3 regions of the Halioxenophilus sp. WMMB6 genome follow, and region 3 is predicted to be linked to each of the others. Evidence: predicted binding sites of a transcription regulator. Region 3 holds the regulator's gene; each other region holds the start of a gene.

Region 1 (9,787 bases), on a different contig from region 3:
AACCTCCATTGCGCGGCCGTTGATTGCCAAGCGCATGATTGAGATCGCCAATGAGACCGGTGCCGACGCAGTGGCACACGGTGCTACCGGTAAAGGCAACGATCAGGTCCGCTTTGAGCTGGGCGCCTACGCCCTGAAGCCCGGCGTGCGCGTTATCGCCCCCTGGCGTGAGTGGGATCTGACCTCCCGCGAAAAATTGATGGCCTATTGTGAGAGCCACAAAATTCCAGTCGATTTCTCCTCCAACAAAAAGAAATCTCCTTACTCCATGGACGCCAACCTGCTGCACATCTCCTATGAGGGCGGTATTTTGGAAGATCCCTGGGCCGAGGCCGAAGCCGATATGTGGCGTTGGACGGTAGCCCCAGAGCAGGCCCCCGAAACCCCCACCTACGTGGAGCTCAGCTTTGAGAGCGGTGATATCGTGGCGGTGGATGGTGTGGCCCTCACCCCTGCCCAGGTGCTGGCCAAGCTCAATCAAATCGGTGGTGCCAACGGTGTTGGCCGGCTCGATATCGTTGAAAACCGCTATGTCGGGATGAAGTCGCGCGGCTGCTATGAAACTCCTGGCGGCACCATCATGTTGAAAGCGCACCGTGCCATAGAGTCGATCACTCTTGATCGTGAAGTGGCCCACCTGAAAGATTCGTTGATGCCCAAGTACGCCGAGATGATCTACAACGGCTACTGGTGGAGCCCAGAACGCAAAATGTTGCAGGTGGCTATCGATGAGTCCCAGCAGTTCGTCAATGGCGACGTTCGCGTCAAGCTCTACAAAGGCAGTGTCGAAGTGGTTGGTCGACGCTCCAGCCAGAGCCTGTTCGATGAAAAAATCGCCACCTTTGAAGACGACGCCGGTGCTTACAACCAGAAAGATGCGGAAGGCTTTATTAAATTGAACGCTCTGCGTATGCGCATTGCGGCCAATAAAGGGCGCACCAATCTTTAAACCAATGCGGGCAATTTAGGCTCGCATTTTTTTGGCTGGGCGGGGAGAATAGCCGCGCTTTAATCTGCCAATAGCAACCAAAGCCGCGCCAATTGGCTCGGTTTTGGCAATGAGCCTCGCTTATCTTTGTTTTAAAAATGGCCAATATTTTGGCCGGAGAGGTTCGCCAGAGCACAAAAATTCAACAATATCTGGTGGTGGTAAAAGGCCAGTTGATAAGGCCTTCGGGTGTGATTTTTTATTAAACAAAGGTAACCTATAGGCCCTTGATTAGAGTCAAGCGGAATAACAACCCAATTATTACAATCCGTCGCGTTTAGCTCCGCGCACACAGTCGTGTGCATATTTCGCTAGCAGCGTGATTAAACCGGGTTTTCCGCCTTCCAGGTTTTTCTGCAATTCTTAAAAACTATTAGGACATCACTATGAGTAGTCATCCTGTAGCAGGGGAGCAGCCAGCTTACGACCTAAAAATCGTACGCCAGTTCTCTATCATGACCGTGATCTGGGGTGTGGTTGGCATGGCCGTCGGTGTGCTGATTGCAGCGCAATTGGTTTGGCCACAGCTGAACGATATCCTGCAACCGTACACTCACTTTGGCCGTTTGCGACCGCTGCACACCAACGCGGTTATCTTCGCCTTCGGTGGTTGTGCACTGTTTGCCACCTCCTACTATGTGGTGCAGCGCACCTGTCAAACCAAACTCTTTGGCGGCATTTTGATTCCGTTTACGTTTTGGGGTTGGCAGGCAGTCATCGTGTTGGCGGCAATCACTCTGCCACAGGGTATGACCTCTGCCAAAGAATACGCCGAACTGGAGTGGCCAATCGATCTGCTGATTGCCGCGGTTTGGGTCTCTTACGCGATTATCTTTTTCGGTACTATCGCCACCCGTAAAACCTCCCACATCTACGTGGCCAACTGGTTCTACGGCGCCTTCATTCTGACCATCGCCGTGTTGCACATCGTCAACAGCGCTTTCATCCCGGTAACCTTCACCAAATCCTACTCCGCCTATGCCGGTGCCATGGATGCCATGGTGCAGTGGTGGTACGGCCACAACGCGGTGGGCTTCTTCCTGACGGCGGGCTTCCTCGGCATGATGTATTACTTCGTGCCCAAGCAGGCCGAGCGTCCGGTTTACTCTTACCAGCTCTCCATCGTGCACTTCTGGGCATTGATCTCTATCTATATCTGGGCCGGTGCTCACCACCTGCACTACTCAGCACTGCCCGACTGGGCGCAGAGCCTGGGTATGGTAATGTCTCTGATTCTGTTGGCGCCCTCCTGGGGCGGTATGATCAACGGTATCATGACCCTCTCCGGTGCCTGGCATAAACTGCGTACCGACCCAACCCTGCGCTTTTTGGTGGTATCGCTCTCCTTCTACGGTATGTCTACCTTCGAAGGGCCGATGATGTCGATCAAAACCGTCAACGCACTCTCTCACGACACCGACTGGACTATCGGCCACGTGCACTCTGGTGCTCTGGGCTGGGTGGCTATGATCTCTATCGGCTCCATCTACCACCTGCTGCCGGTACTGACCAACCGCAAAGAGATGTGGAGTGTGAAACTGGTGAACACCCACTTCTGGCTGGCCACCATCGGTACCGTACTGTACATCGCCTCCATGTGGGTAAACGGTATTACCCAGGGCTTGATGTGGCGCGCCTTCAACGCCGACGGCACCCTGACCTACAACTTTGTTGAAGCGGTTAAAGCCAGCTACCCAGGCTACACCGTGCGGGTTATCGGTGGCGCCTTCTTCCTGATTGGTATGTTGTTAATGGCCTATAACATGTTCCGCACACTGTCTGCTGAAGCTCGCGAAAAAGCCGAGCAAGCGGCCGCTGATGCCCAAACGGCCTGATTGAGGAGAATACCCCGTGAAGAACCATGACATAGTCGAGAAGAACATCATTCTGATGATCGTACTGACTTTGGTGGCCATTAGTTTTGGTGCCCTGGTCGAAATCGTTCCTCAATTCTTTCTGAAAGAGACCACCGAACCCGTCGCCGGCCTGAAACCCCTGCCTGCGCTGCAGCTGGAAGGCCGCGATATCTACATCCGCGAAGGTTGTCACGTCTGTCACACGCAGATGGTTCGTCCTCTGCGTGCCGAAGTCGAGCGCTACGGCCACTACTCGGTTGCCGGCGAGTCCGTCTACGAGCACCCCTTCCTGTGGGGCTCCAAACGTACTGGTCCAGACCTGGCGCGTGTGGGTGGTCGCTACTCTGACGACTGGCATAAAGCGCACCTCTACAACCCACGCAACGTAGTGCCCGAATCCAACATGCCGGCCTTCCCCTGGTTGTTTGATAACCACCTGGATGGCAAGCACACCGGCGACAAGATGGCCGCACTGCGTAAAGTGGGCGTGCCCTATACTGACGACGATATCGCCGGTGCCAAAGAGGCCGTTGAAGGTGTCACTGAAATCGATGCACTGGTGGCGTATCTGCAACAGCTGGGTATTTTGCTGAAGCAAAAACGCTAATTCACATCCGCTTTGATTGAGGTTGAATGATGGAATCGGATCTTCTTAACAACTTGCGTGGCATCTCCACCATCCTGGTGATGATCGCCTTCTTCGGCGTCTGCTGGTGGGCCTTCTCCCCCAGCCGACGGGCCAAGTTTAACGAGGCGGCCAACCTGCCGTTTGCCGATGCCATGGAAAACAAGCAATCAGAGTCGTCGTTGAACTCATTGAATAATGCCGGTGAGCCTGATACCGGAGACAAGGGGCAAGAAAAATCATGAGTACTTTCTGGAGTTTGTGGATCATCGGCCTGACGTTGACCAACTTGGGGCTGGTGCTGTGGATCCTGCTGGCCAACCGCAAGGTGGCCTCGCGTGACGATGCTGAACCGGAAAACAAAACCACCGGCCATTCCTACGATGGCATTGAAGAATACGATAACCCGCTGCCCAAGTGGTGGTTCCAGATGTTTATCGCCACCTTTGTGTTTGGCGCTATCTACCTGACTCTCTACCCAGGCCTGGGTACTTGGAAAGGGGTGTTGGGTTGGACTTCGCACAACCAGCTCGAGCGTGAGCAGGAGAAAGCCCGCGCCAGCTACAAAGAGTCGTTCGACGTCTACAGCCAGATGCCTATCGCGGAGCTTGCTGAAGATCCGAAAGCGATGAAGATGGGTACCCGGCTGTTTGCCAACAACTGCGCCGTCTGCCACGGTGCCGATGGCGGTGGTAACTTTGGTTTCCCCAACCTGACCGACCACGACTGGCTCTACGGCGGTGAACCGGAAGCCATCAAAACCACCATCACCCACGGTCGCGTGGCGGCTATGCCGGCCTGGAAAGATATCCTGGGTGAAGAGAAGATTGCTGACGTGAGCCAGTACGTACTGAGCTTCACTGATCGCGCTGAAGATGAAGAGGCCGTCGCCGCCGGTAAAGAGATCTTTGCTCAGAACTGCGCCGCCTGTCACGGTGCCGATGCCAAAGGCATGCACGCCACCGGCGCGCCCAACCTGACCGACGACACCTGGTTGTACGACGGCAGCGCTAAAGGTATTCGCCAAACAGTCCGTAATGGCCGCGGTGGTACCATGCCTGCCCAGGCTGAGAAGCTGCGTGAAGACAAAATTCATCTGCTGGCAGCCTACGTCTACAGTTTGTCGCTCGACAACGAGTAACGGCTCGCCGTTGTGCTCGTAAAAAGGCTGCAGCGCTTCACCGGCTGCAGCCTTTTTTTATGGCTGAAAACTGTGTTCTATAGCCATAAAGTGTGGCCACTGGCCTCCATTTGGCTTAGCTCAAATAGTTTGTTTTTTTCTTAATTAGAATAAAACGAATTAAGGCGCTAGAATGCGTTCTCGCCGCCAGACCCGTTTTCAAGCCGGTCGCCGCACAGGCATCATCGCTGCGACGAGCCGAACGCTGCAGTACCCTATAAAGGCGCTTATCCGCCTTCCGCTGACAACCAACGACAAGCAGGTAACTACCGTGGTTGATAAAATCCCCGTCCATGAAGAGCCGGTGAAACAGGCCGACACCCACACCAACCTCTATCAATCCGCCAATAAGGTCTACGTTCGTAAGATCGATGGCTTCTACCAAAGTATTCGTCGCTACACCGGTTTGCCGCTGCTGCTGGGCTTTGTCATCATGCCTTGGCTCACCATCGACGGTCGCCCGGCAATGCTGTTCGATCTGCCGGCCCGTAAATTCCACATCCTCTGGTCCACCTTCTGGCCCCAGGATGGCATGTTGCTCGCCTGGTTGTTGATCATCGCCGCCTTTACCCTGTTCACCGTCACCACCCTGGTGGGCCGGGTCTGGTGTGGCTTCACCTGCCCGCAAACCGTGTGGACCTTAATGTATATCTGGGCGGAGCGGGTATTTGAAGGTGACCGCAACAAGCGTATCAAGCTCGACCGCCAGGATTGGAATGCAGAGAAGGTGGCCCGCAAAAGCGGTAAACACGCTACCTGGCTGTTGATCGGTTTTATTACCGGTATCACCTTTGTCGGCTACTTCACGCCGGTGCGCGGGTTGCTGTTGGGCTTTATTCCCCATGTTGGGGAGGCGGGTGTGGTCACCTGGAATATCGCGCCGGCGGCTGCCTTCTGGACTCTCTTCTTCACCGGCATGACCTACCTCAACGCCGGCTGGATGCGCGAGCAGGTCTGTAAATACATGTGCCCCTACGCCCGGTTCCAGTCGGTGATGTACGACAAAGAGACCCTGGCGGTGCACTACGACAAAACCCGCGGCGAGGCGCGCGGCCCGCGCAAGGCCGGCGAAGATTACAAAGCCAACGGCAAGGGTGACTGCATCGACTGCTCCTGGTGTGTGCAGGTCTGCCCGGTGGATATCGATATTCGCGATGGTTTGCAGTATGAATGCATCAACTGTGGTTTGTGTGTCGATGCCTGTAACAGCGTGATGGACAAGATGGGCTACGAGCGCGGTTTGGTGCGCTTCACCTCCCAGGATGCCCTGGAGACTGGCCACACCCGCTTCTTCCGGCCGCGCCTGTTTGGTTACTCGTTTGCGGTAATCGCCATGCTGTGTGCGTTTGTCTACGCGATCTCCGATCGCGAGCCGCTGTCGGTGGATGTGGTGCGCGACCGCGGCACCCAGATGTACCGCGTGCGCAACGACCAGATCGTCAACGTCTACACCGTGAAGATCAACAACATGGACCGCTCTGACCACACCTACGACATCACCGTGCGCGGCGATGGCCCCTATGAGTTGTCGCACCGTCCGGTCTACCTGGAAGAGGGCGAGGTGTTTACCGTGCCGGTACAGGTGAAGATCCCCCGGGATCAGGTCACCCACGAGCGCAGTGAGGTCTACATCACCGTCACCGCCGCCGAGGATGAGAGCATCACCGCCGAGCAGGAGGCATCGTTTATCGCGCCGTTACCAAAATAGGCGTAGTTGAAAAACCCAACTAGGCGCAGCCGGAAACCAGGCTCCCCAGCCTAACGGGGCCGGTTATACCGCCGGCCACATCCCGGTGTGGCGGGCAAAGCTGGCCAAGTGCCTTGGTTTGTATTGTAATATGGCCCCTTTTTAAGCCTGCAGAGGTCGATGTTTTGGAGTTACGTGTGACAAGTGAACCCGGCAGTAAACCCTGGTATCGAGAATTTTGGGCGTGGTTCATCCTGGCTCCGTTAATTGCCTCGATCATCCTCTCCGGCATGATGGTGTTTACCGCGGTACGCTTCGGTGACGACGAAGTCACCGTCGACTACTACAAAAAAGGCCGTCTTATTAACCAGAGTATGGAGCAGGTGGAGCTGGCCGCGAGCCTGGGCCTCTCGGCTGATATCACCTTCGATCTGGAACTCGGCGAAGTGCTGCTGCGCCTGCAGGAGAGCGCCAATACCCCGCTGCCCGAGGAGCTTACCCTCTATCTCGACCATCCCGTGAGCGAAGAGCTGGATCGTATCCTTACCCTAAAAGAGGTGGCCCCCGGTTACTACCGCGCCGACCTCGACTCACGCCCCGATTTCCGCTGGTACCTGCGTCTGGTGCCCGGCGATGCCCCCATCACCACAGCGGAAGAGGCCACCGCGCCCGAGCACTGGCGCTTGAACGGCGAAATCGATTTTCGTACCAGCCAGCAGGTACAGCTCCAGGCTCCATGAGCGACCAGCCAGCCGGGGCCTGCTATCACTGTGGCCTACCGGTAGCCGGCAACAGCCACTACCGCACACAACTGGCCGGCGCAGAACGCGAGTTCTGCTGCCCCGGCTGCCAGGCCATCGCCGAGACCATCCACAGCGCCGGGCTCGACAGCTTCTACGACTTCCGCACCCAGGCCAATCAGCGCCCCGACCTCGAAAGCCTGCGCAAAAACTACCAGGTGTACGACCTCGCCCCTCTGCAGCAGGAGTTTGTGGTGGCCCCCGAGGCTGGCACTGATCTGCGCCAGGCGCAGCTGCTGGTGGAAGGGCTCACCTGTGCCGCCTGTGTCTGGCTGATCGAGCGCCACCTGTTGGCGGTGCCGGGTATCACCCTGGCGCGGGTCAACGCCAGCACCGGCCGTCTGCACCTGGCCTGGCACGACGACGAGATCAAACTGAGCCAGATTATGGCGGCGGTGGCGGCCATCGGTTATCAGTTGTCACCGGCCACCGAAGATCAGCAACAGGCGCTGGCCCAGCGCGAGCGACGGCAGGCATTGATGCGCATTGGCGTGGCTGGCTTTGGCATGATGCAGGTGGGCATGGTGGCGGTGACCATCTACGCCGGGGCCGACGACCACTGGCTGGTCTTCTGGCGCTGGGTCAGCTTATTAATCGCCACACCGGTGGTGTTGTTCAGCGCCCGGCCCTTCTTTACCGCCGCCTGGCGCGCCCTCAAGAACCGCCACCTGGTGATGGATGTGCCGGTCGCGCTGGCCATCGCCTTTGCCTACAGCGCCAGTGTCTGGGCCACACTCAGCAACCAGGGTGAGGTCTATTTCGATTCGGTCTCCATGTTCACCTTCTTTTTGCTGGTGGGCCGCTATCTGGAGATGAACACCCGCCTCAACAATCGCCTGGGTATGACCCGCCTGGCCCAGCTGCTGCCATTGACCGCCACCCGGGTGGAGCGCCAGGGCGACGACGAGACGCGCACCGTGCTGCCCCTGCGGGCGCTGGCGGTGGGCGATTGGGCGGCCGTGGGGGTGGGCGAGGTGATCCCCTGCGATGGCGATATTCTGGAAGGTAGCTCCCAGGTCGATGAGTCAATGCTCACCGGCGAGGCGGCGCCGGTGGTAAAGAGCGTTGGCGATAAGGTGGTGGCCGGCACCACCAATCTGGAATCCCCATTGGTGGTGGCGGTAACCGCCGTGGGTACCGCCACTACGCTCTCCTCCATTGAGCGCATGGTAGAAGACGCCGCCGCCCATAAGCCCAGGCAGGTAACCAGTGCCGATGCCATGGCCTCCTGGTTTGTAGCGGCGGTGATTGTCATCTCCGGCCTCACTGGCGCCTACTGGGGCTGGCGTGAGCCCGGCCACGCCCTGTGGGTGGTGCTCTCGGTACTGGTGGTCACCTGTCCCTGTGCCCTCTCATTGGCCACACCCACCGCCCACGCCGCTGCGCTCTCGCGCCTGCGCCAGGCGGGGTTGCTGGTGATGAACAGCGACGCTCTCAGTGCCCTGGCCAAGGTCAACCGAATTGTCTTTGATAAAACCGGCACCCTCACTGAAGGCTGCCCGAGAGTGGAGTTGGTGGTGGCTCTGGCCGGCCTGTCGGAGGCCGAGGTGTTGGCGGTGATCGCCGCCCTGGAAGAGGACAGCCGCCACCCCATCGCCCAAGCCTTCAGCCCCTGGCGCGGGCAGAAGCTGGCCCGCCATCGCCTTACCCAGGCCAGCGCCGGGGTCGTGGGGGTGGTGGATGAACGCAGCTACTATTTTGGCCGGCCCGATTTTGCCCAGCAGCATCTGACGGAATCTTTAACCCCGCCAGCGGCGGGCACCTGGCTGTTGTTGGCCGATGAACAGCAGGCGCTGGCCTGGGTGCAGTTGGCCGACAGTGCCCGCGCCAGTGCCGCGCCGGCGCTGGCCGAGTGCCGGCGCCAAGCCATTCCCGCCACGCTGCTGTCGGGGGATAATCGCCAGGCCGTTGAACAGCTGGCCGGCGAGCTGGGCCTGACAGAGGCGGTGGCCGAGGTGGCGCCCGGTGACAAACTGGCGCGGGTGCAGGCCTATCAACAGCGCGGCGAGATTGTCATGATGGTCGGCGATGGCATTAACGATGTACCGGTGTTAAGCGGGGCCGATGTCTCTATCGCCATGGCCGGAGCCACCGACCTGGCGCAAACCAAGGCCGATGCCGTGCTGCTGACCGGCGACCTGACCCTGTTGTTGAAAGCCATGCAATTTGCCAAGCGCCTGCAGGTGACCATCCGCCAGAATCTGGCCTGGGCCCTGGCCTACAATGGCATTGCGCTGCCACTGGCGGTAGCCGGGCTGGTGCCTCCCTGGGCGGCGGCCATCGGCATGAGTGCCAGCTCGCTGGTGGTGGTGGCCAACGCCATGCGTTTGGGGCGGTCGCCGCTGTAATTCTGGGTAAATAAATTTCAGCCAATAACCGCTCTCGGTAGCGGAGCAAAGGTGTGCTGTGGAAATTCTCTATATTTTGGTGCCGATCGTTTTGGTGTTTGTTGCCATCGCCATAAAAATTCTTTTTTGGGCGATCAACAGCGGTCAGTACGACGATTTAAATACCGAGGCCAACCGTATTTTATTTGATGAAAAACGGCCTGCCGCCCAAAAAAGTACAACCGCTGTTGGCGACCAAAAGCCGGCAATGAAACAAAACGTTAGCGAACCGAACGACCATGAGTGAAATTAATGTTGCCGTGC
Region 2 (9,787 bases), on a different contig from region 3:
CAGCTCAATGCCAGTTAAATCTGATAGATGTTCGGCAGTTATCACCTGCTTAATAAGCAGTGCGCATATACGCGCGGCACCGGGAAATTCAGCCATGACGTCAATCGGCGGCCACCGCCGCAAGTGATAAGCATACTCGACAGCCCGGTGATCTTCGGCAAATTCGTGGGCACTGGAAGTGACTTCCAGGTCTGCCAGGCACTTCAAAATCGAGGCAGCTCTTAATGGCTTTGCCAAGGTTAGATAGCCATTGTTCAAACGTCGATTACCGTAAGCAATAACGCGATCGCAATTTGGCTCGACAGCTGTAATCAATTTGTCGTCAGTAAAGTTGTCCACATCGACAACAGAAACCTGAGCGTTACCGCTGCTGATCACTGCCCAGTGATCCTCTGTTTTATTCGATAGCAGAGAAAGTAGGCTGGTAAAAACCAGCTCATCATTTTTACTAAAGCCACACAGTTTAATGGTTCTATTCATTCAACCTGCCACAAAAAATAACCGGCCGTCACCAACAAACAACGGTCCCACTGTCTTCGATAAAAATGAGATATTTTGCTTAGATTCTTTCACTATCGAACAACCTTTAAACTCAGCTTTGTTCGATTGTGACGACCCGCACAGAGCACTTTGTATAGCGTAGTATGTTTTTTGAATAAGTGTTAAAGATCGCTTTTACCTCACTGTGTTAAAAAAAGCCGAAGCATATAATTTTGTCGCACCAATCCTTTTAGCAACAAAAAAACCTTAGGTTTAATAACTACGGAAAATAAAATTCAGCCTGATAGATTCAAAAAATACTTAAAAAAATATAACCATTGCTTATATATTTTTCCGTCCTGAGCGATAACAGACACACATTTGTAACTTTTCGCGCCAACCTTCGTCATTTGTTGTATTAGCAACAATCCGAAAGGCAGAAAATACTTGTTTTTCAATCTGTTAGCTTAGGTACAACCATTGCAATCAGCTCCCGGGCACTTTATGACTCTATTGGGAGATGGCAATGAAACTACACCTTGAGCGAAGCGTGGCTCTGGCACTATTTGAACGCTTCCCAGAAACACAACACTGGCAGGAACAACTAAAGTTAGCTGGGCGAGTCGAGGTGGACCCACAGTCACTCAGCCGGGACAACCTGGGTTTTCTGGCGACGACTTACGAAGCTACAAATGCAAATAAACACGCCACTGTCCAAGCCTTGCTCAACATAAAAGATCAAGCCCCGTCGGCGGTGGAAAACCTGGAAGAGTTTCTGGTTGAAGTCATCACCTACATCACAACCAATACAACGCGCGGCTGGCTCTTCCTTCCTGACGGTGGCGGATCACTACTTCCCTATGTTGTCAGCCGAATCGATTTCACCTCCGCCAGCGGTGAAGACCAGGCTCGAATTCTTATTGAAATTAAAGCCAACAGTCGTGGCAAACTGGCCAACACACAAATCATTATAACCGAGCGCGACCTCACGCCCGGTGGCAACCCAGCCACGCTACTGCTCGAAAAAGGTTATGTAAAAGAGACCGAGCTGCTGCTGCAACAATATGATTTGGCCGACGAACTCTATCGCGAGTGGCGCTCAGCCAGTGGTGAACAGTTCTCAGGCCTAGGTACGGGGATCTATGCAGAAGACCCGTCGTCCAACACCCGCAACAACGACTGGACGCGCAAGCCCCGAGTTATCTTGTCAACCACCGGCTCACCTGCCCGACTGGTTAACGACGAAGCCATACTCACCAATCGCGAACTGACTCTGGAGCAGTCCAAACAGATCCTGCGCCCCATTCTTAAAAAGATGGATCGCACCTCCCCGTTTCATATCGCGACTGAAAAGGCGATTTTGGCACTCAGTGAGGCGATGACATCCGATGCCTTTAGCGTAATACCCATGCACGGATTCATCCTGCTCTTTCACCTAGAGCTGCACCATCACCTCTGGGTGCATGTCGATAATTTAAAACCTTATGTTTATCAACCAGAGTTAAAAGATAAGCTGGTGCTCCCCGTCGAACATGTCGAGCTGATCGACATCCTCACCGCGGAGATGGAACTGCTGATGGAAGACATCGTTGAGGGGAAATCGGGCGGTACCACCGTGTTGTGCAGTGGCCCTCCCGGGGTAGGTAAAACACTCACGGCGGAGGTCTACGCGGAGATTATTCACCGGCCACTCTATCGGGTGCACTCGGGCCAACTGGGCCTCAATGTGGCCGAGATGGAGGCCAACTTAAAAGAGGTACTGATTCGTGCGCAACGTTGGGGCGCGGTTATGTTGATCGATGAAGCGGACGTTTATATTAAACGCCGGGACGACAACCTCACCATGAATGCGGTTGTGGGGGTGTTTTTGCGCGTGCTGGAATATTTCAACGGCCTGCTGTTTATGACCACCAACCGTATTGATGATATCGACGAAGCCATCATTTCCCGCTGTATTGCCATGATTCGTTATCAGTCACCGACCCGTGAGGAGCGTGCCCGAATCTGGGAGGTGATGTCACAACAATTTGGCCTGCCATTGGCCGAGGGAATGCACAACACGCTGGCCGACTACTTCCCAAAAACCAGCGGGCGTGACATTAAAGGCTTGGCAAAACTGGTGGCCCGTTTTTGCCAATACCGTTCAACAGCGGCCGATCTCACCATATTCGAGCATTGCGCCAAATTCCGCGCAATTGAGTCCGTACAAATGGACTAGCCCTCTCCCGGCACTAAACCTGCCGGGAGAGTTTCAATGATAATCTGCAAAGAATTGCTGTTTACCACTCGCCGCTATTGGGCATGGACGCCCAAGGCTCTTCCGCTGGCAGTGCCTCTCCTGCCTGTATCAATTCAATAGAGATATTATCCGGTGTGCGCACAAAGGCCATATGACCATCGCGCGGTGGCCGATTGATGGTTACACCAAGCGCTATCAAATGGCGACAGGTTTCGTAGATATCTGCAACCGCATAGGCCAAGTGGCCAAAATTACGCCCACCGGTGTAGTTTTCCGGATCCCAATTATAGGTAAGTTCCACCATAGGTGCCTTGTTTTCCCGAGCGGCCGCTTCGTCTTCGGAGGCCGCCAGAAACACCAAGGTGAAGCGCCCGGTGCTACTTTCGTGCCGATTAATTTCGACCATGCCCAATCCTTTGCAAAAGAACTCCAGGGACGCATCCAGGTCGGATACCCGGACCATAGTGTGCAAATAACGCATGCAAACCTCTCATTTTGTTTTAAATCAAGAATTACCAATTCAAGCGCACAGCCATCCTGAAAAAAATAGCTTGAGTAGCGCTTTTTAATCCAGATCAATATTGCCAGAATCGGCATGGGTATTCTCCTCGCCAATAACCAACACAGCAAAAGAGAGAATACCCGATGAAAATGGCTAATAAGTTTTTAACTCTTACCACAGCCGCTTCAGCATTAGCCCTATCCTCTATGGCAATGGCCTATGAACCCGGCGAAATCAGTCTGCGGGTTGGTGCTACGCATGTGGCTCCCGATGCCTCCAGCGACGCCGTTAAATTAAATGGCACCGCCCTACCCGCCAAGGTGGATGTCGACTCCAACACCCAACTCGGCCTGACGGTTGAATATTTTGTCACCCAGAATTTTGGTGTTGAACTGCTGGCCGCCACCCCGTTTGAACACACCGCTGAAGGTAAGGGCGCGCTCGCCGGCCTGGACATCGCCGATGTTAAACAGCTGCCACCTACGCTGAGTGCGGTTTACCACTTTAATCCCATTGGCGATTTCCAACCCTATGTGGGTGCCGGCCTTAACTATACTATTTTCTTTAGCGAAGACATGAGTAGCGATTTAGAAGCCGCACTCGGCACCGGCGGCGATGTTAGCCTGGACAACTCCTTTGGTTACGCTTTGCAAGCCGGTTTTGACTTCCACTTAAATGACAAATGGCTGCTCAACGCATCCGTCCGTTACATCGATATCTCCACCACCGCGGATATCGATCTGGACACGGGCGATAAAGTTTCTGTGGATGTTGATATCGATCCGTTCGTCTACACCCTCTCCGCCGGTTACCGTTTTTAATTAACGGCGCGAAGACGCCAACAAAACAGGCTGTGGTGCTGTTACCTTTGTCGATCTCCCGACAAAGATAGTAAGCTCAGTGAATAGCACGCTGATATACAGCCTTACGCCCCACAATAGGTTTACGTGGGGCGTCTCCTTACGGGTTCACTTGCCGAGCCGCCTGCGTTTATAGTCACAAACGTTCCCTACCACCAATAAACTTGTCCCTTTTTGCCCACAAATTTGGCTATTTTTGCCTCTAGGCTAGACGACAGCAAGCCGGTATTATTTCGCCTCATTCCTTGTATCACAGCTGTAATTCCCACTATGAGTCAACCTATCTGGTTTCAAACCCCCACCTCAGATCACCTGCAAACCATCCGCACCGGCACCATCGAAGAATCACTCGGCATTGAAATTACCGAAATTGGTCCGGACTATATTCGCGGCACGCTCCCCGCGGACCAGCGCACCTTCCAACCCACCGGCCGTATTCATGGCGGAGCCAATGTCGTTCTGGCCGAGTCACTGGGCAGCCTGGGGGCAAACCTGGTGGTGGACCAGACTCAATATGTCTGCTTTGGTATGGAGGTCAATGCCAATCACCTGCGCGGTGTCAGCCAAGGCAAGGTGACCGGCACCGCCAGACCGCTTCACCTGGGCAAGACTACCCACGTGTGGGAGATTAAGATTCACGACGATGACGACCAACTCACCTGTATCTCACGGTTGACCATGGCGGTGGTACGCAGATAAGCGGCTCGCTCATCCCCACCAAACGGCTCTAAGCGTCCATATACCACGCGCATAAATGTGTAGTCGCGGCTGAATTGGTCCCGCAAGCCCAAGCCATACCGGGCTCACGACCACCCATCTACCGGCGTTAGCGCTCGAGTTAATTTCAGACCAATAAAAAAGCCCCGTTGTTAACGGGGCTTTAGCGTTATTAATTGTAAGCGGGAGAATTACATTCCCTTGGCCAGTTTTGCTTTGCGAACCAATTGCACAAATTCCGTGCGATAGCCGTAGGCATCATCACCCTTGTTAGCCTGAGCCAAGCCCAGAGCATCGTCGTAACTCCAATTTCCAGTGTATTGTCCACCACGCAACAGCTGGGCAAAGCCGGCAACGGCGGTGGCAAAATTAGCTTCCCGGCGCAGCAGCTCACTGGTATTGCCACCTTTAATTAAAATCGGCTGCTGAATCAGCTGCGAGTTATCGTCACCCGGCAGTTTATAGCGTAACTTTAAGAAGCCGTATTCGTCGCCTTTATCGGCCACTGGCTGCTCACCCGGCTGGTAGCGGCTGTCGTCAATCAGCGACGAATCACTACCCACCGGAGTAATTTCATAGATGGCGGTGACAGTGTGACCGGCACCGATATCTCCTGCATCGACCTTATCATTGTTGAAATCCTCCTGCTTAAGCAGACGCGATTCAAACCCCAACAGACGATACTCCGCCACCGTTACCGGATTAAACTCCACCTGAATTTTTACATCCTTGGCGATGGTGAACAGCGTCGATGTAGCCTGGTGCACCAATACCTTTTGCGCTTCGCTCAGGGTATCGATATAGGCCGCCACACCGTTGCCATTTTGCGCCAGGTTTTGCATCAGATTATCGTGATAATTGCCCTGCCCAAAACCCAATACCGAGAGATAAATGCCTTTATCACGCTTGCGTTCAATAAAATCGGTGAGTGCGGAGTGATCGGTAATACCAACATTAAAATCGCCATCGGTTGCTAAAATAACCCGATTAACCGCTTTATCATCGTACTGCGATTCCGCCAGTTGATAGGCAAGCTGAATCCCTTCGCCACCGGCGGTGGAGCCACCGGCTGTGAGTTGATTTAACGCCTGCACAATTTTCTCCCTTTCACGCACAGCGGTCGGCTCCAACACGGTACCCGCGGCACCGGCGTAAACCACAATCGCGACGCTGTCGTCCTGGTTTAACTGTGATAACAACAACTCCATAGACTGCTTTACCAACGGCAGTTTATCGGGCTGACTCATGGAGCCGGAGACATCCAACAAAAAAACCAGGTTCGATTTAGGCAACTGCTCACGCGGCAGTTCGTAGCCTTTAATTCCAATCTGAATCAATTTATTACCGGCCCGCCAGGGGGAATCCTGCACAACCACCGAGGTGCTGAACGGCACTTTCTTGCTCTCCGGCAAGGGATATTGGTAATCAAAATAGTTAACCATCTCCTCCAACCGAACAGCGTCTTTCTGGGGTAGGACGCCGTTGTTCAACATACGTCGCACAAAACTGTAGGAAGCGGTATCCACATCCACCGAAAAGGTCGACACCGGGCTCTCGGCAACCCGCTGAACCGGGTTGCTATCTAACTCATTGAATTCATCATCCCCCGCCAGCCCGCTCGCCGGTGGCACTATGGCATTATCCTCCATCAGCATTGGTGCGGGCATGCTGGTGACCAGCGGCGATTGTGACGGCGCCGCCATCACCATTTTGCGCTCCTCGGCCTGCTTTCTCTGGGCCATGACGATCTCCGCTTGCCGCTGGCGCTCCACAGAGGCACGAGCGGCGAGATCGGCTTCGCTAGGACCAGCACTGACATCGGCCATTGCTTCAGCCATTTCTGGCGCCTCCCGTCCCGGAGCCGGTTCGGCCGCGACAACCACCTCTTCCAACACTCGCTCCCGCTCCACTCCCGGTGCGGTTGTAATCAGCTCCGGTTGCGTTACCCGCACCAGCACAAAAGTCACCGCGATTAAACTCACGCTCGCGAACGCGCCACTAACCAGCCACTGTTTTTTCATGTCGAACACCTCAGTTAATTGTTGCGTGAGGGTTTGACGTAAGCGCGGCCAAAATCCTTGGCGGTCTTTTATTTCAACGCTTTCAGCTTCTGCCGAAGTTTGAGTTGGCTTATTGTTACCAGCTAATGCAGATTCTCCCGCCTCTGCGTGAGATTCAGCAAAAGCCTGCATGGCCAGCCGACGCGCCTTTTCCCGCGCATCTTTCGCAGGCTCGGGGGTAGTTTGCAACAGTTTTTCCAGGTCATTGAAAGGCTGATCCGAATTACTCATGGTCGCCTCCTAATTGTTCAGTTAACACTTTGCGCACCTGATGAATTCGCCAGGATATCGTCGACTCTTGCACCGCTAATACCTCGGCCGCTTCCCGATGGGAGAAACCCTCGCCTAACACCAGTATCACCGCTTCGCGAAAGCCCTCGCCCAGTTCAGCCACTCGGGCAATCAACTGCTGCAACAACACCCCATTGAAACCCGCCTGGCTGTCGCCGGTTTCCGGTTCAATGGTTTCAGCTTGTGCAACAGGGTGATGGCGCTGATTGCTGCGTTGCCAATCAATCGCGGTATTGACCACCAGCCGATAGAGCCAGGTGGTGAAGGCGGCATCGAATTGAAATTGGCCAATCGATTTAGCCAGTTTAATCGACGCCACTTGGGTGATGTCTTCGGCATCGGCCACATTGCCGCTCCACTTCAAGGCGTAGCGGTACATGGTGCCATAACAGTGGTCAAACACCTGGGCAAAGGCGGCTTGGTCCCCCTTTTGGGCGGCTCGCAGCCAGGCGTCCAACTCAGACGGTGGTGACATAATTGAGGTCATCTCGCGCAGTTCTACTTTCGAAAGTATGGGTTAGACGGCCAAACCTAAAAATTCCTTGGTGATAGATTAAAAAAGTTTAGCGACCAATAGCTCAACACGGGATGACAGGCAAAAAAAGGCCGGCACGAGGCCGGCTAAAAATTTGGTAAATACAGCTACTACAACAGGGACAGAGGGTCGGTGTAGTCATACCCGAGAGATTCCGCCACCGCGCGATAGGTGACCTTGCCTTCGTAGATATTCAATCCGGCCAGCAGATGAGCATCATCCTTCAACGCCTGGCTGATACCTTTATTGGCCAGCTGCAACGCAAACGGCAGGGTGGCGTTGGTGAGAGCCATGGTGGAAGTGCGCGCAACACCGCCCGGCATGTTGGTGACGCAGTAGTGAATAACACCGTCCACCTCATAGGTGGGATGCTCATGGGAGGTTGGCTTGGAGGTGGCAAAGCAGCCGCCCTGGTCAATCGCCACATCCACCACCACAGCACCCTTCTTCATGCCGGCGACCATCTCGCGGGTCAGCAGTTTGGGGGCCGCCGCACCGGGAATCAGCACCGCGCCAATGACCAGGTCCGCACGGCTGGAGTACTCTTCGATGGCATCCACAGTGGAGTAGACACACTGAATACGGCCGGCAAACTCACTATCCAACTGACGCAAGCGCGGCAGAGAGCGGTCGACAATAGTCACGCTGGCGCCCAGGCCCACAGCCATACGGGCCGCCTGAGTACCGACAACGCCACCACCAATAATCAACACTTCCGCCGGCGCAACCCCGGGTACACCGCCTAGCAGAGTGCCCAAGCCACCCTGGGCCTTCTCTAAGTGGTGCGCGCCTGCCTGAATAGACATGCGACCGGCCACCTCCGACATGGGCGCCAACAGCGGCAGACCACCACCGGGGGCAGTCACCGTTTCGTAGGCAATGCAGCGTGCACCGGACTCAATCAACAGCTGAGTCTGCTCCGGATCCGGAGCCAAGTGCAGGTAGGTAAAAAGAATCTGGCCGGGACGCAGCTTGCGGCACTCGATCGGCTGCGGCTCCTTCACCTTCACCACCATTTCGGCGGTGGTAAAAATCTCATCGGCACCGCCAACAATGGTGGCACCGGCGGCGGTGTAGAGTTCATCACCAAAGCCAATGGCGGCACCGCCCTGAGTCTCCACCATCACCTGATGGCCGGCCGCCACCAACTCTCTCACGCCCGCGGGAGTCAGGCCGACACGATACTCGTGATTTTTGATTTCCTTGGGTACACCGATCAGCATGGCAACATCCTCTATAAACAACTATGGCTAAGTGAGTAACAATTGATATGCCTATTTTATTGAGATATATGCAGGTGTTTTCACTATTTTTAGTGCCAAATTAGGTAGATCAACGTATATTTTCCATTGCCGACTGGCTCCAACCAGCGAAATTCACTAGCCCTGCCGTCCGGAGGCCCCCACTGTGTTTGAACTCGATAAAATCGACCGCAGCATCGTCCGTATTCTGCAAAAAGAGGGGCGCATCACCCACGCCGAACTCTCCCGGCGCGTGGGCCTAAGTACCACCCCCTGCGTGGAACGGGTTAAGAAACTGGAAAAAGAGGGGGTGATTCGCGGCTACACCGCCTTAATCAACCCCCACTACCTGAAAGCAGACCTGGTGGTGTTTATCAATATCCGGCTGGCGCGCACCCCCAAAACCATATTCGACCAGTTTCGCGAAGCGGCCAAAGCACTGGCCGAAGTACAGGAGTGCTACCTGGTCTCCGGCAGCTTCGACTATCTACTTAAAGCGCGCGTGCAGGATATGCGCGCCTACCGCAAATTTTATGGCGAGACGCTGCTCACGTTGCCTGGGGTCGTGGAGTGCACCAGCTATGTGGTGATGGAGGAGGTGAAAGATACCCTGGAGATACCCGTCAGTTACAGCAGCTAAGCCAAGAGCTGCAGGCTATATTTAGCCAGCAGGTAAACGGCCATCAGCCCGGAAAAGAGTACCGTCGCCCCCTTGACGATTTTCGGCTGCCGCAGAAAACCGGCAAAGTGCGAGGCATAAAAACCAGCCACCAAGCCGGGCAACAACTGCACCGCCAGCAGAACCTCCTGCCAGGTTAGACGGCCGATCAAAAACAGGGCGGCCAGTGACATCAGGCAGCCA
Region 3 (9,787 bases):
TGGTTTCCCCCAATTTTTAATTTCATGGTTAAGCTTGGCCATATCGCAAGCAGGCTTGGTGCCAAAGCTGTCTAGTTGGTCAATTTTTTGAATGGTAACGCGGATAGCCCCCTGGCGGACAGACTAGCCGGCTAAGCACGCACCAAGCTAAGGCAAAACAGTCGCACTTTCCACCAGCGGGCACCAATATTATCCTCACGCCCTACAAGCGAATGATTGCCACAGAAGATCGGCCACGAGCCACCCACGGAGAACAGCAATGAGTTTTTACCCTCGCGACCTTATCGGCTACGGCGCCACCACCCCGGCACCCAACTGGCCCAACAATGCCCGCGTCGCCCTGCAGTTTGTTATCAACTACGAGGAGGGAGGGGAAAATTGCATTCTCGATGGCGACCCGGCTTCGGAGCGATTTCTGTCGGAGATTATTGGTGCGGAGGCCTTTGCCGGCCAGCGCCATATGAGCATGGAGTCAATCTACGAGTATGGCAGCCGGGCAGGCTTCTGGCGTCTGTACCGGCTATTCACTGAACGACAGCTGCCGGTGACGGTGTTTGGTGTGGGCCAGGCACTGGCCAAAAATCCGGCTGCGGTGGAGGCGATGCTCAAGGCCGATTGGGAGATCGCCTGTCACGGCTTGAAGTGGACCCACTATCAGGACATGGCAATAGAGCAAGAGCGGGAGATGATGGCCCAGGCCATTGAGCTGCACACCCAGGTCACCGGCAGCAGGCCGCTCGGCTGGTACACCGGTCGCGACAGCCCCAATACCCGTTTATTGGTCGCCGAGTACGGTGGCTTTGCCTACCACTCCGACTCCTACGGCGATGACCTACCCTACTGGTGTTACGATTTTGAAGAGCCGTTATTGACCGTGCCCTATACCCTCGACAGCAACGATATGCGTTTTGCCACGCCCCAGGGTTTTAATGCCGGCGATCAATTCTTTAATTATTTAAAAGACAGTTTTGACTTTTTGTACGAAGAGGGAAAAACCGCGCCGAAGATGTTAAATATCGGCCTGCACTGCCGACTGGTTGGCCGCCCTGGACGGGCGATGGCACTCAAGCGGTTTCTCGATTATGTGCAGCAGCACTCGCAAGTGTGGGTAGCCACCCGTTTGGATATCGCCCGTCACTGGCAAGCGGTACACCCGCCAATATCAGCGTGATTTTTAATAGCAGGCCAATGGATTACACCGTTTGCCACGCAACAGTTAATTAAACCGCCAGCCCCGGACCCTCACTCAGGCGGGGCTATCACCGAACAATATTTCAAGCCGACCATTATCCCCAAATAGCAACGGAAGCGTGTGAATGGTTTGTTACCACTATTTGCTTTTTATTAACGGCTCTTTCTACTATTAACGATTTCTATCTACACAACAGCGAAGTCGCCCGCTGGTATTTAAATCGGCCGGGCTTATCCATTTTCCGTACAGTAAAGAGCACTATCGACTCAGACCAGATTCAGACAACGGGCGAGATAGGAGTGGTCACTCGCTGACCAAACCCGGAACTCGATCAGCGGTAACACCTGGATTCGATTTTAACGACATTCATGTTAGGGATTGCGCACAGTTATTCACCCGCTTTCCCCAAATAGCCGTGCTAATTAGCGCTACACGCAAACAATACAAGTGTTCAAGTTTATGCGCTCATTTCCCGACGTACTCGGCTACCCGAAAATACCAATCAACCGCTTAACTATTTATGGGCAGGTGCGTCCGGTGGGTTTTTTCGCAACTCTTCACGAATATGACTGACCATAAATTTAGTTGCATAGATCACCACGGCGGCAGTGGCAACAACAACAATAATCCCAGACAAAACAACGGTATCAATATACATTTTTGAACCCTCAATTCGATTTGGCTTGCTACTCTTTTACCGGACGCAGCCGGCAATTTTGGAGAAGTCATTCGCCCTCTCCACAGTTTGCAAACTACGCCTTGGCGCCCCCAGGGGCTTGACACATGTCAACCTGTTGTGGTGGGGAGTAGTTACAGTAACTTGGCAATTGATTTAGAGCAGATGGACGCAGGATAGGCGCCCATAGCGTTTGCGAGGAGCCAAGGTTGCTCTGGATAATAACGATAACCGCCGATTGCGGCGCGCAAGTGAAAGCAGAGATTCACAAAAGCGTGACGCATAAGCAGGGGGGCCAGCCAAACAGTGACGGCCCAGAGAGCGTCTATTAGATAATTAGGATTAGTACTTCGATGGCCACATTCTCCCCGCCAGCAACAGACATATGGTCAAAACTGCACAATCTGCCAGGCATCCAAGCCATACAACCACTCGTTGACCGGCTCACGGATTTCAACCTGGATGCCGCTGCCCTGCGTGACATAAGCAGTGAGTGCCGGCAGCTTGCTGTGTGTGTCCACGTCCCCTTCTGCCGCGAAGTATGTAATTTCTGCAATTGCAATATCGTTGTCACCCGCCAATATGGTCTGGCTGCACAGTATGTGGATATGCTCCGGCGTGAAATCCAGTGGTATGGCGAGGCTCTGCATGACACCCCACTCACCCAATCACCGTTAAAACAGCTCTATATTGGTGGCGGCACCCCCACCTTTCTGTTGGCCGATGAGCTGCGCAGGCTGATGAGCGGTATACGTGACCAATTTGGTGTGTCGACTAGCCCCGACCGGGATTATTGTATCGAAATTGACCCGCGCTTCTTCGATTCTGAAATGGCACAACTCATCAAAAGTCTGGGCTTTAATCGTGTTCAATTTGGTCTGGAAGACTTCAACGTGGATGTCCAGCAGGCCACCAACCGTAAATATACCGGCCAAACGGTACAGGATGCGGTCGCAGCCGCCCGTCAGGCTGGTATCAAGCTGATTAGCATCGACCTGCTCTACGGCCTCCCCTACCAAACGCAAGCCAGCTTCGCTGCCACCTTAAAGCAGGTTGCCAGGCTTCAGCCGACACGTGTGTTTATGCGCCACTTTCAGTTCGAGCCGGCGACCTTTCAAACCCAGGCCCAACTCAATGAAGCTGAGATACCTGACTCCAATACACTGGTGAGCCTGCAAAATCTGGCGGCAGAGTTCTGGCTGACCCAAGGCTACGCACCACTCGGCGCTGTTGGGTTTATGCGCAACACCGACCCACTCTATAACGCTGCCGAGCACGGCATTCTGTATAGCTTTCACCGGGGCTACGGCAGCCAACCCTTTGATTTTCAACTGGGAATAGGCCAATCGGCGATCAGCCGTACACCGTCAGCCCTGTGGCAGAATCAGCGCCACCTGCGCGACTACACCAAACAGGTGGTTAAACAGAACCACTCGATTAGCCGGGGGTTGTATCTCAACGAGGATGACCGGGCTCGTCAGTTTGTAGCCGAAAAACTTCTTTGTAATCAAAGTATTAGCAAGAGAGATTTTGAACAGCGGTGGCAGCAGCCATTTGATGATTATTTTGCCGATGAGATGGCAGTGCTGAACTGCCTAAAAACCGATAACATACTGCAAAATGATGCCAACAGCTTTGGGCTGACCGGCTCAGGGCGCTGGTTCGCAGCCGAGCTGGCAGCACTGTTCGATAGCAACTTGGCGCACTAGTTAACCATTCATGCGATAGGGGCGCCATTTAGCCCGCATAACTTGCTTATTAGCTACTTACGATTTACCTTCTTTGAAGGCATGCACTCTCGCCATTTTTTTTGTACACTCTCCCTTTACCGCACCCGCCTAGGATTTTAAAACGCTATGGCCAACAGTAACTACGTTCGCTGCAGCAATTGCGCCGTCAGCAAGTTTTGTCTGCCCCACACCCTATCCGGGGAGGACATCAATCATCTTGAGGGGATTGTCCAGCAGAAACGGGTACTCCACGCCGGCGAAACGCTGTACCACTCAGGCGACCACTTTGATGGCCTGTACGCCATTAGCTCTGGCAGCTTCAAATCAGTTGTGATCGCCACCAACGGCGATAGTCAGATCACAGAATTTGCATTCCCTGGTGAAATTTTGGGTTTTGATGCTTATCACGGCAAAACTCACAACACCTTCGCAGAGGCATTAGAGACCAGCAGCGTCTGCTTTTTACCCCAGGCTCAGCTGGACACCTTGTCACAGAAAGTACCAGCCCTGCAGCAGCAGCTTTATAACCTCTTCTCGGCAGAGATCCAAAGCAACAATGAGTTCCTGTTAATGATGGGCAAACGCTCAGCCGAAGACCGATTGGCCGCTTTGCTCATCAACATCTCCAGCCGCTACTCTCAGCGCGGCTACTCAGCAACCCAGTTCCGCCTTTCCATGTCACGCACTGACATCGCCAATTACCTGGGTCTGACCATAGAAACCGTTAGCCGCCTGATTCGACGCTTCCAAAAAGAGGAGCTCATCGCGGTCAGCCAGCGGGACATCACCATCATCGATTTGGTGGGGTTAAGCGAACTGGCCGGTACTCACTGCACTTACGAACAGGAAGTCGGCTCCCGCTAGCCAGTCATAAGCGCTGCTGCTTACAACTCTTCTGCTCCAGCTCTACCACTACGCTGGGCTGAACCATCAGAGTTGGCCACAGCAGCGTCCATCACTATTTGATCTCAATTTTCTTTTGTGTGGGTGGCAACTCTTGTGCCTTCGGCGCCTGCAAGGTTAACACGCCATTTTCAAACTGAGCGCTGATATCACTCTCCTGCACACCTGGCCCCAAATTGAAGCTGCGCTGGTAGCTACCAAACCGGCGTTCACGTCGAATGATTTTATCGCCCTCTTCCTGCTTCTCGTCACTCTCCATTTTGGCATCCAAGGTTAGCAGGCCATTGTGCACGGTAACGTGAATGTCTTCCTTTTTAACGCCTGGCAGATCAGCACGAATTTCGTAGTGATCTTTTTTATCTTTGATATCTACCCGCGGTGCGAACACTCCGGCAGCGCCTTCCCCGGGGGCAAAGAAAGAGTCGAAGAAGTTATCGATATCCCAAAGTGAATTGCGTGGTACTAAACTCATGGTTACTCCCTCCTGAAATCACTATGCATTGCATTTAGAAAAAGGTTAGAGCGAACTACACACCAAACACTACACTGCCAAATCCCACCTTTTCTCGCTCACCAACCTTTGAGTACAACATGCCCGTTAAGGTACTACTGGGAGACATTATTTTTTTGAGATACGTCAACCATAGCCAATACCAAGTTGGCATATCTAGCCGCACAGTTAATTAAGGCGGGCAATAACTACTCTGCTATCGATTAGAGAGTTGCGGCAGCGGGTAAGCGGTGGTAGCTGGACTATGAAAAATTGGATCCAAACGGAAGCACTCAGCCAACCACTGACAACCAAAGTGCACCACCCAATAAGCAAAAACCACATCACTCAGAAAATGGCCTCCTTGCATAATGCGCGTCAGCCCAACCAAACAACCAAGTGCAAAGCCAAACACATACCAGCGTCTATCACCAAACACCCAGGCCAAGGCTATCGTAAAAAAAGCAATGGCGGCATGACCACTGACGAAGGAGCAGTTAGTATCGCAGGCGCCGGAATAGGTGAGTGGTGCAGTGAAGGGTAAATCACCGCCAAAAATAGTAATATCACCAGGACGTGCTCGCCCAGTGGTGTTGTTTTTTAACAGTGTATTAACAAGCAGGCCAGGCACCAGCAGCAGTGATACAAACAGATAACCAGAAGCCTGCCGAAGTTTATGCCAGTTACTGGCGCCCCGCTTAATAATTAGCTGCCATTGGCTGAGCAGAAGCAGGGCCAACAGAATAAGCAACCAAAGAAAGTGAATTTTAGCGAAAAAGCGGTAGATAAATACCACTTCCGGTTGAGCGGCCAGATTAAAGCCGTGGTGATAAAAGGTGCTACTGACGGACAGATCGATCTCAGGCCACAGAATAAAAACGATCGTTGTTACAAAAAACAAGACCACATCCAAACGCGGTATTAGAGTTCTACTGTTTAGGAACCATTTCTCCATAACCATGAAACCCTCTTAGCCAATAAATATATAAGAGCTTGCCAGATGTAACATGATAATCTTGAATTGTTTCCAATAGTTGAACGTCCATAAATCGTTCTATGAACGGTGCAGCTACTGGGCTGTTGGTCAGAAAAAGAAACTCCTGCCTATCGTTATTTTGCCAATAACTGAAATTATTTTTTAAATCGTAGTAATCCTGAATGTGGCCAGCGTCTTCGTTCCAATAGGCAAAATTATTGCTGCCAGGATAGAGGTAGTAACCGAAATAGGCCAGCAGCTTGCGCGAGTCACTCGCCAGCACGGCTGCGGGATAGTCTGCTTTATAGTGCTGCAAGCGATTGCCGAGCTCATCCCAACCCAGCACGCGTTCATATGGATTATTCTTGGTGGTCGACTCAACGCCAGCCTGCTTTAGTAGCACCGGGTAGTGATAAAAAATCGCCAATAGCAGCCAGTTACAGACAACCGCCACCATCAAAGACTTCGGCCTCTCCCGCAACACAGCGCCGAGCAGCAGCACCGCGCTAATCAGTGCCGGCGCAGCCCAGTTGGCAAAGGCTCGGCTAAACAGCGCCTGCACAGCGATGAGGGTCAACAGGCCAACACCAGGCCACAAAACAACTCTGGCCCACTCCTGCTGATGGATAAGGCTCGCTACCATTCGCCAGTTACGCCACAACAGATAGGCGCTCACCAGGCCCAACAGAAACAGCTGGCTCACCAGAAACTCAAGCAATTTCAGCGGATGAATCAAATTGCCCGACAACTGTGAGATCTCGGCGGTGTGCTGCCAAGAGACCCAATGATTTTGGTAATTCCAATAGACGTTGAGTGAAAACAGCGCAGCGGAGATAAGCACCGCCAGCCAAGGGCCCGCTTGCGACAGTATCGGCCGCCGCTCACGATTGAGTAACAGATAGATAAAAACCGTGAGAGGAAATACTGCGAAATTGTATTTACTCAGCATCCCGCAGCCAGCAAAGAGCCCCACTAAAGCCCAACGATAGAGCGCCCCGGTTTTAAAAGCCCACAACAGCTGCCAAAGGCTGAGCGACCAAAAAAGCAGTAGCACAGAATCCGTGGTAATAAACAGGCTGTAGAAACCCACCAAGGGCATACTGGAAAAGAGCAGGCCGGCGGCGGCACCGCTGTGCCTCCCACCAAAATCAGAACCTATCCGATAGACAACCCAGCTGGTTAGCGTCCAGGCACAGAGTGCAGAAAATTTAATCACCTCTTTGGAGTCACCGGCAATAGAGGTGAACGCCCCAATCAACCAGGCCAACATTGGCGGCTTGGAGTAGTAACCGAGATCCGGGCTTAATGACCAATGGTAGTAGTAGATCTCATCGTAAAATAGGCCAACATAGGGCTGCCAGATAAGGTAACAACGGTAGCAGAATGCCAACAAAAGTAGACTATAGAAGAGTACAACCGGGCTACGCCAGACTGCGCTTAAACCAACGCTCTGCCATACAGAGGCAGGGGTGTGTGGCGTGTTATCAAGCTCCGTCATCGCAAACCATGCCTGTTGAAACTAGAGTTGCCGATACTCCCGGAACCACTCAACAAAGCGCTCCAGGCCCACTTCAATCGGTGTCGCAGGCGTAAAGCCAACCAATGCATGGATACGGTCGATGTTGGCGCAGGTTCGGTAAACATCCCCCGCCTGCATGCCGACATAATTTTTAACGGCAGCACAACCAAGCAGTTGCTCCAACAGTTCGACAAAGTAAGAGAGTTTAACCGGCTTATTATTGCCGATATTAAGTATGCGGTGGGGTGCATTGCCGCCACTGGCCGCGGGGGGTTTTAGCGCAACTTTTACCAGGCCATCGACAATATCATCTATATAGGTAAAGTCGCGATAGAGGTCTCCCTCATTGTAAATATCAATGGGCTTCTTCTGGCGGATGGCCTCGGCAAATTTAAAGTACGCCATATCCGGTCGCCCCATAGGGCCATAGACCGTAAAAAAGCGCAGGCCAGTTGTCGGAATTTGGTAAAGATGGGCATAGCTGTAGGCCAGTGCCTCGTTAGCCTTTTTAGTAGCAGCATACAAACTCACTGGCCGATCAGTCGCCTGCTCCTCAGTGAACATACTTTCGCTACTATTGCCGTAGACTGAACTCGAGGAGGCATACACTAGGTGATCAACAGGGTTGTCTCTGCACGCCTCCAGTATGTTCATAAACCCAACCAGATTGGACTCAGTGTAGGCGTCAGGGTTATCGATTGAATAGCGAACACCCGCCTGGGCCGCTAAATGCACTACCAAATCGAAGTCAAACTCAGGAAACAGTGCTTTGAGGCTAGCACCGTCACTGAGATCCAACCGCCGAAACACGAAATGGCTGTGCTTTTCCAACAACGCCAGGCGGCTTAGCTTCAATTGGCTATCATAATATTCATTAAGGTTATCGATACCCACCACCTTGGCACCGCACCAAAGCAGATACTCGGCCACCCAGTAACCGATAAACCCGGCAACCCCAGTAACGAGTACCGATTTTCCCTTGAAAAATTTTTGTAGTTCGTGCTCAGACATCATGCCAATTATCTGACGATGTGGTTGGAAATAGGCGACCGGCTGGTATCGAAGAACAGCGTTGCTGTAAGAATACCTCATCCACCCTTAAGAAAACTTTAAGGCGAATAGAGAATACTACAGCCTAGTAACACTTTTTTGACAACGACTTTTCGTTACCGAAACAATTCTGTCAAAATAGCATAATAGTATCGCGAGCCAAACAAAGGATGCAGCTGTGAAGGGAGGCAACTTTTGGTCTGGCTCTGTCAAAAATCACGATTAACCCGATATACAATCGCTCGACAGAAGCGCCAGAGGAGTTGAAAGAGCGTCGATGCCCAGTTATGCAACCCTACCCTCTTAACAGCAGTGCTGGGCAAAACCGTTTTCAGTAAAGAATGACCACCAAAAATGCTCAAACAACTCGGCTTCGTTAGCGCTATGCCCGCACACAATTCAACCAAGCAAAGCTGGCCGGGCTTGAACCCATGGAAGTGGTTACTGGGAGCCCTCGTCCTCATCCTTCTACTCCAGGTAGTCGATCACTGGCTCGATTGGGCGACACTGGCAGAGGCGTGGCAGGAGCTGGATAAGCCCAAAGCGATGATCGGCGTGGCGTTGATCATTGCCAGCCATCTGTTGCGTGGCCTGCGCATTCACTGGCTATTGAAAGAGCGGATTAGCAGCCGTTTTCACGTAATGATCAAGCTATCAGCCTGGCACCAATTTACCAATAACCTGCTACCCATGCGCCTCGGCGAGGCGGCCTTCCCTATCTTAATGAAACGCTACTACGGTGTTACAGCGCTGGACTCGGTATCGCAGCTGGTATGGTTGCGCATGCTGGATCTGCTGTTTATGGCGGCGGTGACGACTAGCGTGCTATTGCTTATCAAGCCACTGTTGGGTGTTGCCGCACTGGTTGCAGTCGCTCTGATGCTGGCGCTTGGCGAATGGTTACTGGCCCTGAACCGTCAACACCGGAGTCTGCCGCCGTTGCTGTCGCGTTTTCGCTGGCTGAACACCGCCCTACAAGCACTCCTTCAGCAGGCGCCCCACTCCAACCGGCAACAGCTCCAACTAATCGCCATCACCGCAGCCTCCTGGCTCAGTAAACTGCTGGCGGTCTGTATCGCGATATCACTCTTTTCGTCACTGCCACTGATCCCCTCCCTTGCCGGCGCCATCGCCAGTGAACTGGCCGGCATACTGCCCATCCACGGCATTGCGGGTTCGGGCTCCTTCGAGGCGGCGTTTTATTCGGGTATCAGTTTGGTTGAGGGCTTCAGTGCAGACTGGCTGGCCGTG

What was found. Region 3 encodes FNR, which switches genes on or off when oxygen is low (the NO sensors DNR and NnrR bind a similar motif). Its sites were predicted from a motif close to TTGATCTAGATCAA; they were not measured.
Region 1: the regulator FNR is predicted to act here: its motif matches at 4,721-4,734, upstream of ccoG (cytochrome c oxidase accessory protein CcoG).
Region 2: the regulator FNR is predicted to act here: its motif matches at 3,215-3,228, upstream of SBL51_RS11895 (OmpW/AlkL family protein).

Annotation. Positions count from the first base shown of each region.
Region 1 covers NZ_JAWMQR010000003.1:191,560-201,346, reverse strand. Annotated here, with positions in the region: gene SBL51_RS09870 (argininosuccinate synthase) at 1-949, shown strand, start outside; gene ccoN (cytochrome-c oxidase, cbb3-type subunit I) at 1,375-2,823, shown strand; gene ccoO (cytochrome-c oxidase, cbb3-type subunit II) at 2,840-3,451, shown strand; gene SBL51_RS09855 (cbb3-type cytochrome c oxidase subunit 3) at 3,478-3,714, shown strand; gene ccoP (cytochrome-c oxidase, cbb3-type subunit III) at 3,711-4,610, shown strand; gene ccoG (cytochrome c oxidase accessory protein CcoG) at 4,783-6,357, shown strand; gene SBL51_RS09840 (FixH family protein) at 6,534-7,076, shown strand; gene SBL51_RS09835 (heavy metal translocating P-type ATPase) at 7,073-9,484, shown strand; gene ccoS (cbb3-type cytochrome oxidase assembly protein CcoS) at 9,543-9,770, shown strand; gene SBL51_RS09825 (sulfite exporter TauE/SafE family protein) at 9,763-9,787, shown strand, end outside.
Region 2 covers NZ_JAWMQR010000004.1:12,936-22,722, forward strand. Annotated here, with positions in the region: gene SBL51_RS11880 (hypothetical protein) at 1-480, opposite strand, end outside; gene SBL51_RS11885 (ATP-binding protein) at 1,007-2,698, shown strand; gene SBL51_RS11890 (VOC family protein) at 2,760-3,200, opposite strand; gene SBL51_RS11895 (OmpW/AlkL family protein) at 3,365-4,042, shown strand; gene SBL51_RS11900 (hotdog fold thioesterase) at 4,352-4,780, shown strand; gene SBL51_RS11905 (VWA domain-containing protein) at 4,990-7,089, opposite strand; gene SBL51_RS11910 (RNA polymerase sigma factor) at 7,082-7,624, opposite strand; gene ald (alanine dehydrogenase) at 7,795-8,907, opposite strand; gene SBL51_RS11920 (Lrp/AsnC ligand binding domain-containing protein) at 9,092-9,565, shown strand; gene SBL51_RS11925 (sulfite exporter TauE/SafE family protein) at 9,562-9,787, opposite strand, start outside.
Region 3 covers NZ_JAWMQR010000014.1:15,041-24,827, reverse strand. Annotated here, with positions in the region: gene puuE (allantoinase PuuE) at 260-1,171, shown strand; gene SBL51_RS22370 (hypothetical protein) at 1,707-1,850, opposite strand; gene SBL51_RS22365 (hypothetical protein) at 2,258-2,389, opposite strand; gene SBL51_RS22360 (coproporphyrinogen-III oxidase family protein) at 2,378-3,577, shown strand; gene fnr (fumarate/nitrate reduction transcriptional regulator Fnr) at 3,725-4,462, shown strand; gene SBL51_RS22350 (Hsp20/alpha crystallin family protein) at 4,557-4,973, opposite strand; gene SBL51_RS22345 (phosphatase PAP2 family protein) at 5,209-5,892, opposite strand; gene SBL51_RS22340 (ArnT family glycosyltransferase) at 5,921-7,465, opposite strand; gene SBL51_RS22335 (NAD-dependent epimerase/dehydratase family protein) at 7,487-8,500, opposite strand; gene SBL51_RS22330 (lysylphosphatidylglycerol synthase transmembrane domain-containing protein) at 8,891-9,787, shown strand, end outside.